DNA from 2 places in the Bacillus sp. GW821-FHT01G09 genome. Region 2 is predicted to be linked to the other one. Evidence: a T-box and tRNA genes for the amino acid it is inferred to sense, from the RefSeq annotation. Region 2 holds a T-box; the other holds one or more tRNA genes.
What was found. A T-box is a leader RNA that pairs with one kind of tRNA and senses whether it is charged. The one in region 2 lies ahead of ileS (isoleucine--tRNA ligase), so its partner is inferred to be a tRNA-Ile.
Positions count from the first base shown of each region.

Region 1: it encodes a tRNA-Ile, which carries the amino acid that the T-box ahead of ileS (isoleucine--tRNA ligase) is inferred to sense. The anticodon was not compared.

Region 1 covers NZ_JBWKWL010000003.1:521,889-525,860, reverse strand. Annotated here, with positions in the region: tRNA gene AC07VD_RS13375 (tRNA-Leu) at 1-80, shown strand, start outside; tRNA gene AC07VD_RS13370 (tRNA-Gly) at 86-160, shown strand; tRNA gene AC07VD_RS13365 (tRNA-Leu) at 175-260, shown strand; tRNA gene AC07VD_RS13360 (tRNA-Arg) at 270-346, shown strand; tRNA gene AC07VD_RS13355 (tRNA-Pro) at 362-438, shown strand; tRNA gene AC07VD_RS13350 (tRNA-Ala) at 444-516, shown strand; tRNA gene AC07VD_RS13345 (tRNA-Met) at 537-613, shown strand; tRNA gene AC07VD_RS13340 (tRNA-Ile) at 616-692, shown strand; tRNA gene AC07VD_RS13335 (tRNA-Ser) at 699-791, shown strand; tRNA gene AC07VD_RS13330 (tRNA-Met) at 809-885, shown strand; tRNA gene AC07VD_RS13325 (tRNA-Asp) at 897-973, shown strand; tRNA gene AC07VD_RS13320 (tRNA-Phe) at 986-1,061, shown strand; tRNA gene AC07VD_RS13315 (tRNA-His) at 1,079-1,154, shown strand; tRNA gene AC07VD_RS13310 (tRNA-Gly) at 1,165-1,238, shown strand; tRNA gene AC07VD_RS13305 (tRNA-Ile) at 1,254-1,330, shown strand; tRNA gene AC07VD_RS13300 (tRNA-Asn) at 1,341-1,415, shown strand; tRNA gene AC07VD_RS13295 (tRNA-Ser) at 1,419-1,509, shown strand; tRNA gene AC07VD_RS13290 (tRNA-Glu) at 1,535-1,606, shown strand; gene glgB (1,4-alpha-glucan branching enzyme) at 1,838-3,721, shown strand; gene AC07VD_RS13280 (glucose-1-phosphate adenylyltransferase) at 3,718-3,972, shown strand, end outside.
Region 2 covers NZ_JBWKWL010000002.1:662,162-668,792, reverse strand. Annotated here, with positions in the region: gene AC07VD_RS08915 (RluA family pseudouridine synthase) at 1-545, opposite strand, end outside; gene lspA (signal peptidase II) at 547-1,011, opposite strand; gene ylyA (sporulation-related RNA polymerase-binding protein YlyA) at 1,114-1,488, opposite strand; gene ileS (isoleucine--tRNA ligase) at 1,633-4,398, opposite strand; T-box leader at 4,451-4,677, opposite strand; gene divIVA (septum site-determining protein DivIVA) at 4,740-5,234, opposite strand; gene AC07VD_RS08890 (YlmH family RNA-binding protein) at 5,328-6,101, opposite strand; gene AC07VD_RS08885 (YggT family protein) at 6,162-6,434, opposite strand; gene sepF (cell division protein SepF) at 6,441-6,631, opposite strand, start outside.

The DNA.
Region 1 (3,972 bases), on a different contig from region 2:
TGGCGGAATTGGCAGACGCGCTAGAATCAGGCTCTAGTGTCTTTACAGACGTGGGGGTTCAAGTCCCTTCATCCGCACCATTTCTGCGGAAGTAGTTCAGTGGTAGAACACCACCTTGCCAAGGTGGGGGTCGCGGGTTCGAATCCCGTCTTCCGCTCCAACTATACCATCCACGCCGGGGTGGTGGAATTGGCAGACACACAGGACTTAAAATCCTGCGGTAGGTGACTACCGTGCCGGTTCAAGTCCGGCCCTCGGCATTAAGTTTTGCGCCCGTAGCTCAATTGGATAGAGCGTTTGACTACGGATCAAAAGGTTAGGGGTTCGACTCCTCTCGGGCGCGCCATGATCTATATGAAATCGGGAAGTAGCTCAGCTTGGTAGAGCACATGGTTTGGGACCATGGGGTCGCAGGTTCGAATCCTGTCTTCCCGACCATTCTTGGGGCCTTAGCTCAGCTGGGAGAGCGCCTGCTTTGCACGCAGGAGGTCAGCGGTTCGATCCCGCTAGGCTCCACTTGATTTCAAAAAATATTTGGCGGTGTAGCTCAGCTGGCTAGAGCGTACGGTTCATACCCGTGAGGTCGGGGGTTCGATCCCCTCCGCCGCTACCAATGGACCTTTAGCTCAGTTGGTTAGAGCAGACGGCTCATAACCGTCCGGTCGTAGGTTCGAGTCCTACAAGGTCCACCACTATACGGAGGAATACCCAAGTCTGGCTGAAGGGATCGGTCTTGAAAACCGACAGGGGTGTCAAAGCCCGCGGGGGTTCGAATCCCTCTTCCTCCGCCATACATATTCCTAATCATCGCGGGGTGGAGCAGTTCGGTAGCTCGTCGGGCTCATAACCCGAAGGTCGCAGGTTCAAATCCTGCCCCCGCAACCAAATTTTAAAATGGTCCGGTAGTTCAGTTGGTTAGAATGCCTGCCTGTCACGCAGGAGGTCGCGGGTTCGAGTCCCGTCCGGACCGCCATTTAAATACTTAGGCTCGGTAGCTCAGTTGGTAGAGCAACGGACTGAAAATCCGTGTGTCGGCGGTTCGATTCCGTCCCGAGCCACCATTTATCAATATATTTTGGCGGTTGTGGCGAAGTGGTTAACGCACCAGATTGTGGCTCTGGCATTCGTGGGTTCGATTCCCATCAATCGCCCCAAATAAAAATTGCGGGTGTAGTTTAGTGGTAAAACCTCAGCCTTCCAAGCTGATGTCGTGGGTTCGATTCCCATCACCCGCTCCATTTCTATATCGTCATGGGCCTGTAGCTCAGCTGGTTAGAGCGCACGCCTGATAAGCGTGAGGTCGATGGTTCGAGTCCATTCAGGCCCACCATGACTTTTGTTCCACAGTAGCTCAGTGGTAGAGCTATCGGCTGTTAACCGATCGGTCGCAGGTTCGAATCCTGCCTGTGGAGCCAAATGGAGAAGTACTCAAGTGGCTGAAGAGGCGCCCCTGCTAAGGGTGTAGGTCGTGTAAGCGGCGCGAGGGTTCAAATCCCTCCTTCTCCGCCATATGATTACAGATATCATAATTATCGGCCCGTTGGTCAAGCGGTTAAGACACCGCCCTTTCACGGCGGTAACACGGGTTCGAATCCCGTACGGGTCATCCAGAAGCCTTGCATATCCTGCAAGGTTTTTTTGTTTTCTAAATCATGATATGTCTTAGATTTTGTTCTTTATTTTAAAAACAGACTACAAAAATCTCCATATATTTCGTTTTTCTTCAGAAAATGAAGTTAATTGTCTATAAGTATAAGCGCTTTCAGCAAAGGGCTTTTTTTTATTTCTTCGAATAAATACTATAAATGAAAACTATGATGTCAGAAAGGATGATTACATGGCCGCTGCCAGCCCGACAGCACATGATGTTTATCTTTTTCACGAAGGCAGTCTGTTTAAAAGCTTTCAGCTGTTTGGCTCGCATTACCGCGAGCTGAATGGCAAAAGCGGATATGAATTCTGTGTGTGGGCGCCTCATGCGTCGGAAGTACGAGTGGCTGGAGATTTTAACAGCTGGTCTGGAGAAGAGCATGTGATGCACAGAGTGAATGATAATGGCATTTGGACGTTATTTATTCCAGGTATAGGAGAAAAGGAACGATATAAATATGAAATCGTGACGAATAACGGTGAGATCAGGCTGAAGGCAGATCCATACGCTATTTATTCAGAAGTCAGACCAAACACAGCGTCACTTACTTACAATTTGGAAGGGTACAGCTGGCAAGATCAAAAATGGCAAAATAAACAGAAGGCTAAGACGCTGTATGAAAAACCTGTTTTCATTTATGAACTGCATCTTGGGTCTTGGAAGAAGCATTCTGATGGCAGGCATTATTCCTATAAAGAATTAAGTCAGACGCTTATCCCTTATATCAAGGAGCATGGGTTTACCCATATTGAACTGCTTCCGGTGTATGAGCATCCATATGATCGTTCATGGGGATACCAAGGAACGGGGTATTACAGCCCGACAAGCAGGTTTGGCACGCCGCATGATCTGATGAAGTTTGTTGATGAATGTCATCAACAAAATATCGGAGTCATTTTGGATTGGGTCCCCGGACATTTTTGTAAAGATGCACATGGACTCTATATGTTTGATGGAGAACCGCTTTATGAATACAAAGAAGAACGTGATCGGGAGAACTGGTTATGGGGCACGGCAAACTTTGACCTGGGAAAACCGGAAGTTCATAGTTTTTTAATTTCGAATGCGTTGTACTGGGCGGAATTCTATCATATAGATGGATTTAGGGTTGATGCAGTGGCTAATATCTTGTATTGGCCAAATCAGGATGAACGCCACACGAATCCATATGCTGTTGATTTTTTAAAAAAACTCAATCAAACCATGAGAGAGGCATATCCACATGTGATGATGATTGCGGAAGATTCTACAGAATGGCCTCAAGTGACAGGTGCCGTTGAGGAAGGGGGGCTTGGTTTTCATTATAAATGGAATATGGGATGGATGAATGACGTACTGAAATACATGGAGACGCCGCCCGAAGAAAGGCGGCATTGTCATCAGCTTATCTCTTTTTCATTACTATATGCGTTTAGTGAACATTTTGTATTGCCGTTTTCTCATGATGAAGTCGTCTACGGAAAAAAATCACTTCTTAATAAAATGCCTGGCGACTACTGGCAGAAATTTGCCCAGTATCGGCTTTTGCTGGGCTATATGACAGTGCATCCCGGAAAGAAATTGATCTTTATGGGATCAGAGTTTGCCCAATTTGATGAATGGAAAGATACAGAACAGCTTGATTGGTTTTTGGACTCCTTCCCCATGCATCAGAAAGCCAGCGTTTTTACGCAAGATCTTCTCCGCTTTTACCAAAAAAGCAAAATCCTTTATGAGCATGACCATCGTGCACAATCGTTTGAATGGATTGATGTCCATAATGACGAACAATCAATCTTTTCTTTTATTCGTTATGGCAAAAAGCACGGTGAGGCGCTTGTCATCATTTGTAATTTTACACCCGTGGTCTATCATCAATATGATGTTGGAGTTCCTTTTTTTACTCAATACATTGAAGTGCTTAACAGTGACAGTGAAACATATGGAGGCTCAGGGCAAATCAACAAAAAGCCATTATCGGCCAAAAAGGGAGCACTTCATCATAAACCGTGTTATATCACGATGACCATCCCCCCTTACGGCATCTCGATTTTACGGGCGGTTAAAAAAAGAGGAGAGATAAAAAGATGAAAAAACAATGTGTAGCCATGCTCCTTGCCGGCGGGAAGGGCAGCCGTCTCAGCGGATTAACAAAAAATATGGCCAAACCGGCTGTATCTTTCGGGGGAAAATACAGGATTATTGATTTTACCCTAAGCAACTGTTCTAATTCAGGCATAGACACAGTCGGGATTTTAACGCAATATCAGCCGCTTGAGCTGAATTCCTATATTGGGATCGGCAGTGCATGGGACCTGGATAGATATAATGGCGGCGTGACG
Region 2 (6,631 bases):
TCATCGTGAGAAATAAGCCCGTGGACAACTGCCGTATATTTCCGCGTGACCGTTTTGTTGACCAATTGGTTTACGAGTGACTCGTGCGCCATATCATTTTTCGCCACCATTAATAAACCGGACGTGTCCTTATCGATTCTGTGAACAATACCCGGACGCATCACGCCATTTATACCGGAAAGGTCTGTGCAATGAGCCATAAGGCCGTTTACAAGTGTGCCCGTAAGATGCCCGGGTGCTGGGTGAACAACCATTCCGCGAGGTTTGTTGACGACCAGCACATCCTGGTCCTCATAATAAATATCCAGATCCATAGGCTCTGCTAGGACGTCGAGCGCTTCCGGTTCGGGTACAGTGACGGTCACCTGATCACCCGGCTGAATTTTATAATTCGCTTTCACCGCGCTTCCATTCACGACAACCTGTCCGTCTTTTACCCATTGCTGAACCTGGGTTCTTGACCAATCATTCTCAGTCGATGCCAAAAATTTATCAATCCGCTCACTTTTTTGTTCTTCTGAAGCGGTTATATCAATTTGATTCATGCTATTGCTCCTTTTTCTTTTTCCCGCTGTCCAACAGCATTTGTATAAATAAAAGCATTACGCCGACACATAGTGAAGAGTCCGCGATGTTAAATATCGGGTAATTGTAATTGACAATAATAACATGGATAAAATCCACAACTTCCTGTCTGACAGCCCGATCGATAAAGTTGCCGATGGCACCGCCAAGCATAAGTCCGAGGGCAACGCCAAGAAGCCTTTGTCCTTTTGTATAACGCTGTATGTAATAAACAATACCAATAATAACAGCGGTTGTTATGAGGTAGAAAAACCACATCTGACCCGCTAATATCCCCCATGCAGCACCCGTATTGCGATGGGAGGTGATATAGAATACCTGATCAATGATCGGAATGCTTTGGCCAAGTTCCATGTTCTTAACAACTAGCCATTTTGTCAATTGATCGGCTGCAATAATAAGTAGTGCAATCATATAATACAGCACAAACGTTCCTCCAGTTTACGGTTACTTTAATCCATTATGCATTTTATCAATAAAAAGCACTGGAGTAAAGAAATATCAGGCATATTAACCGGCCAGACACTGTTATTCATACAGTGCCTGACCATATTCGATATCCGTTGATTTCCATATCGGAAGCGTTTTTTTCTCAAATTGGACAGAATAAAGAAAATCGTTTGCTGTTCGGGCCGTCGGCAGCACTGCCAGCTTTGCAAGAGGAATGGGAGCCCCGGTTTCTTCACAGTATCCGAATGTGCCGTTTTCGATTTTGGACAATGCAAGGAGAACGTCTTGAAGTTCTTCTTTAATATGATAGATCAGAGTTGCTTTTTGTTTTTGATTGATTGCTGCTTGCGGGCTTGTAGAAACCTGAAAGCAAGAATACTCAAATAATCTGGACTGTAATTCTTCTTTCATCAGAAGAAGTTCCGTATAAATTGCGGTCAGTTGATCATTCATTCTTCACAACTCCTGCTCTTAACGTAGTATCTTTATTGTTGCCTGTGAATGATGATCTAAAGCCCATAAGATTTTTCCTGTCGTTCTAAAGGATGTCACTCTTGGCACAAAAAAAGCCCGGCTTTTAAGCCGGGCTCTTTTGCATTATTTTTGATAGTATTTTTCAACGATTTCAGCGTTGCGTAATGAAAGTGTAGGATATTTCGGATTTGCCCCTACATCTTTTGAAATCACACGAGATCTCTCACACATTTCGCCTTCAGCTTTCTCGACAGCGATTTTACCTGTCGCAAAGCTTTGCGCATCGTTCGGCGCTTCATTTTCTTCGCTGATTGTCAGTTCAGACACAATAAACAGCTGAGAAAGGTTTTCTTTTATGGAAGCCAAGAGCTCCTTGTTTTCTTTGTTTGGATACAATTTCAGGTTTGCTTCCAAAGATTTACCGATAATTTTTTCATTTCGCGCAGTTTCTAATGCTTTTAACACGTCATCACGAAGAGCCATAAAGCGGTCAAATTTTTCTTCAGTCGCTTCACTGTTTGGAACCGCGATTGTTTCCGGCATATCGGTCAGCTGAACGCTCTGCTCTTCAACAAATGTTAAATGAGACCACAATTCGTCTGCCGTATGTGGAAGGATAGGCGCTGAAAGCTTCACTAATGCAAGAAGCGTTTCGTAGAATACTGTCTGCATGCTGCGTCTATCCGGATGATCCGCATGCTCGATGTAGACAATATCTTTTGCAAAATCAAGGTAGAATGAGCTCAATTCGATTGTGCAGAAATTATGAATGCTGTGATACACAACCGCAAATTCGTACTCATCATACGCTTTTTTCACTTTATCAATCAGCTTGTTCAGCTTAATCAGCATATACTGATCCACTTCGCGAAGATCTTCGACAGCCACCGCATTTGTTTTTGGATCAAAATCGAAAAGGTTGCCGTGAAGGAAACGGAACGTGTTGCGGATTTTACGATATACTTCCGCAACCTGCTTCAGAATGGCGTCAGACACGCGAACGTCCGCCTGATAATCCACTGAAGATACCCATAATCTTAAGATGTCGGCACCAAGCTGTTTCATGACTTTAGCCGGAACAACAACGTTACCGATTGATTTACTCATCTTGCGTCCTTCTCCATCCAGTGCGAACCCATGGCTGAGCACACCTTTATACGGCGCTTTCCCTGTTACGGCTACTGCTGTAGAAAGAGAAGAGTTAAACCAGCCGCGATATTGGTCAGATCCCTCTAGGTATAAATCAGCCGGGCGAACGAGGTCATCACGTTCTTCAAGCACTGCTTGATGTGAAGAGCCTGAATCAAACCAAACATCCATGATATCCTGTTCTTTTGTAAATGTGCCGTTCGGGCTGCCAGGATGCGTAAAGCCTTCCGGAAGAAGATCCTTTGCTTCTTTTTCAAACCAAATGTTTGATCCGTGCTGTCTGAACAATTCAGAAACATGTTCAATGGTTTCATCTGTAATAATCGGTTCTCCGTTTTCAGCATAAAATACCGGAATCGGCACACCCCACGCACGCTGTCTGGAAATACACCAGTCTCCGCGGTCCCGAACCATGTTGTGCAAACGCTGCTCGCCCCATTCAGGAACCCATTTGGTTTCTTTAATGGCATCCAGCAGGTCTGATCTGAAATCTTTAATAGACGCAAACCATTGCGCTGTCGCTCTGAAAATGGTTGGTTTTTTTGTTCTCCAATCATGCGGATAAGAGTGAGTAATGAATTCAAGCTTCACAAGTGCGCCTTTTTCATCAAGCTGCTGTGTGATCGCTTTGTTTGCATCATCATAGAACATGCCTTCAAAGCCAGGGGCTTCGCTTGTCATTACACCTTTTTCATCGACCGGGCAAAGCACATCTAAACCGTATTTTTGGCCGATGATAAAGTCATCTTCCCCATGTCCTGGCGCTGTATGAACACAGCCTGTTCCGGCATCAGTTGTTACGTGTTCACCAAGCATAACGAGAGAGTCTCTGCCATATAGCGGGTGTTCAGCGATAATGTTCTCAAGGTCTTTCCCTTTGACCGTTCTTGTCACTTCATACTGATCAAATCCGCATGCCGATGCAACATTTTCGACTAAGGCACTTGCTACGACAAAGCGGTCTTCACCTACTGCAATCACGCTGTACTCAAGATCAGGGTGCACTGAAATTCCGAGGTTCGCCGGAATTGTCCAAGGCGTTGTTGTCCAAATAATGATGCGCTCGCCGTTTTCAAGAACGCCTTTTCCGTCTTTTACACCAAAAGCGACGTAAATAGATGCTGAACGTTTGTCTTGATATTCGATCTCGGCTTCAGCCAGAGCAGACTCACTTGAAGGTGACCAGTTAACCGGTTTAAGGCCTTTGTAAATGTAGCCTCGTTTTGCCATTTCACCAAATACGCGGATTTGCTGCGCTTCGTATTCCGGTTTTAATGTCACGTATGGGTTTTCCCAGTCACCGCGGACACCAAGACGTTTGAATTGCTCACGCTGTCCCTCGATTTGCTTCCAAGCGTACTCTTCGCATAGTTTGCGGAATTCCGCTACTGACATTTCTTTACGGTTGACCTTTTTGTTTTTTGTCAGAGCTGTTTCAATTGGCAATCCGTGTGTATCCCAGCCCGGCACATACGGTGCGTTGTAGCCGCTCATTGATTTATAGCGGACAATGAAGTCTTTCAAAATCTTGTTAAGTGCATGGCCCATATGGATGTCGCCGTTTGCATACGGAGGTCCGTCATGTAAAACAAATTTTGGGCGGTCTTTCGTCCGTTCCTGAACAAGACGGTAGATATCTTCTTCCTCCCATTTTTTTTGAATGTCAGGCTCACGGTTTGGCAAATTTCCACGCATCGGGAAATCTGTTTTCGGCATTAAGAGCGTGTCTTTAAAATCCATTTTCATTCCTCCACTGCATTTTTTCAGAAAATAAAAAAAGCCCTCTCATCCCATAAGGGACGAGAAAGCTTATCTCGCGGTACCACCCTTTTAGAAAAAGCAAGCATACACTTTTTCCTCTTGAGCATCGTAACGTGATGAACGTCCTAACCTACTGTGAGTTCAGCAAGGAAACTAAAGGGCTGATCTACATGATTCCGGCCATCCCGGACTCTCACCATCTCCGGGTCGCTATGAAGGCCTGAAGGAAACATGACTGTCCCTTTCAACCGTTTTTTCATCTGAATTTATGAACGTATTATATTCGACAAGCTAAGAAAATGTCAAGATAATCAGAGAATTTATTCCTTTTCCTCAAATACAGCGTCGACTTCATACTCAAGGAGATGATCCCAATCGTCATTTTTCAGAAGATCAAGCTGAGCTTCAATCAGCATTTGGAAACGTGTTCTGAACACTTTAGACTGTTTTTTCAGCTCTTCAATTTCCATTGCAATTTTTCTTGATTTTGATAACGATTCGTTGATAATGCGATCAGCGTTTTTCTCCGCTTCCCGAACGATCAGCTTTGCCTCTTTTTGAGAATTGCGTTTTACGTCTTCAGCCGCTTCTTGAGCAACTAAAATTGATTTATTCAATGTTTCCTCAATATTGGCAAAGTGTCCGATTCTTTCATCAAGCTCATTGACTTTCGCTTCAAGCTCAGTTTTCTTGCGGAGAACAATTTCGTAATCTTTTCTGACTTGGGCTAGGAATTCATTTACTTCATCTTCATCATATCCGCGAAAACTTTTTGTAAACGTCTTGTTGTGAATATCATTTGGCGTTAATGGCATGATGCCACCTCCATTTTTACATTTCAGTACGGTTATCTAGTTCACATTATAAAACAAATTTCGCACAGATGGAGAAAAAAACTGAAAAACCGACTATTTTTGTCGTTCAAACGTAACTCTCCATTTGTCTTTTTTGGTTTTTCCTTCGATTTTTGTTAAGCTGCACCGGCCAAAACCTCTGATTGACAGCATGTCCCCTTCCGCGACTATGTATGAAGGATCTTCAACCACCTTCCAGTTCACTTTCACAAGGCCGTTTTTCACAAGCGTCTGTGATTTCTGGCGGGATTGCCTGCTCATAGAGGCGCAGACGGCGTCAAGCCTTAAAGAAGAAACCGTGTCATCTCTTATTTCGACATCAACTGCTGGAATGTTAAGGTCTGACAAGTCAATTTTCTCTAGGCTGACCGCCGCTTTGCCTGCTTGGGTCAGCTGTGCAGCCACAAAATCAGCGGTATCGGCTGAGACAATCAATTGCACTGCTGTCTCAGAAAACACGATGTCACCGAATTTTTGCCGCTTTAATCCTATGCCCATTAATGCACCAAGCAGAGAACGATGATCTACTGAGACAAACTTGTCAGCATAACGGACGTTAAACGCCTGCAATTCAAAATCCGATTCTTCCGGAGTAATGTACTCTGGATACAGAATCGCCCGTTTTCGCTCCGCTCTGTCATAGCCGCCGGAAAAAGCAAGCCCGACGTCAGCCTGTCCCGTAACAGCAGAGAGGATGACCTGCTCTCGGGGATCTAAAAAGTCGGTCAGCTTCATCCGGTACTGCTCCTGGACAATTCTTTTCCATTCGAGCGCCTGATCAATAAAGGCCCGCTCGTCTTTTCTGAAGTGCTGATATATATCGCTCATCGTCTTTCCCTTCTATGTAAAGAGGCTTGGCTGCTGCCAAGCCCCTATCAAACTGTCACATTAAAACGCAATCATGCGATAAAGTCCCCACAAGCCGGTTGTCGCAAACCGAAGCACAAGTATTGCTACGATTGGTGAAATATCCAGCATTGCAATCGGAGGGATGATTTTTCTGAATGGTTCGAGATATGGTTCACAAATCGAAGCCAAAAACCGCCCGACTCCTGTTTCCCTCGTACTCGGCACCCATGACATAAAAATATATATGATCAGGGCAAATGAGTATATTGTGATTAATAAGCTTAAAACCGAAAAAACTTGATAAAGGATCATCTCGCTTTACCACCTCTGATGTTCGTCTTCAGATATGAGCTCAGAAATTGTGCCTGATACATCTACGTTGTCAGGCGTGCAGAGGAAAATATCTGAGCCGATTCTTTGAATATCGCCGCCGATGGCATAAACGGTTCCGCTTAAAAAGTCAACAATCCGCTTCGCCTGGTCATGCTGTATCCGCTGAAGATTGACGA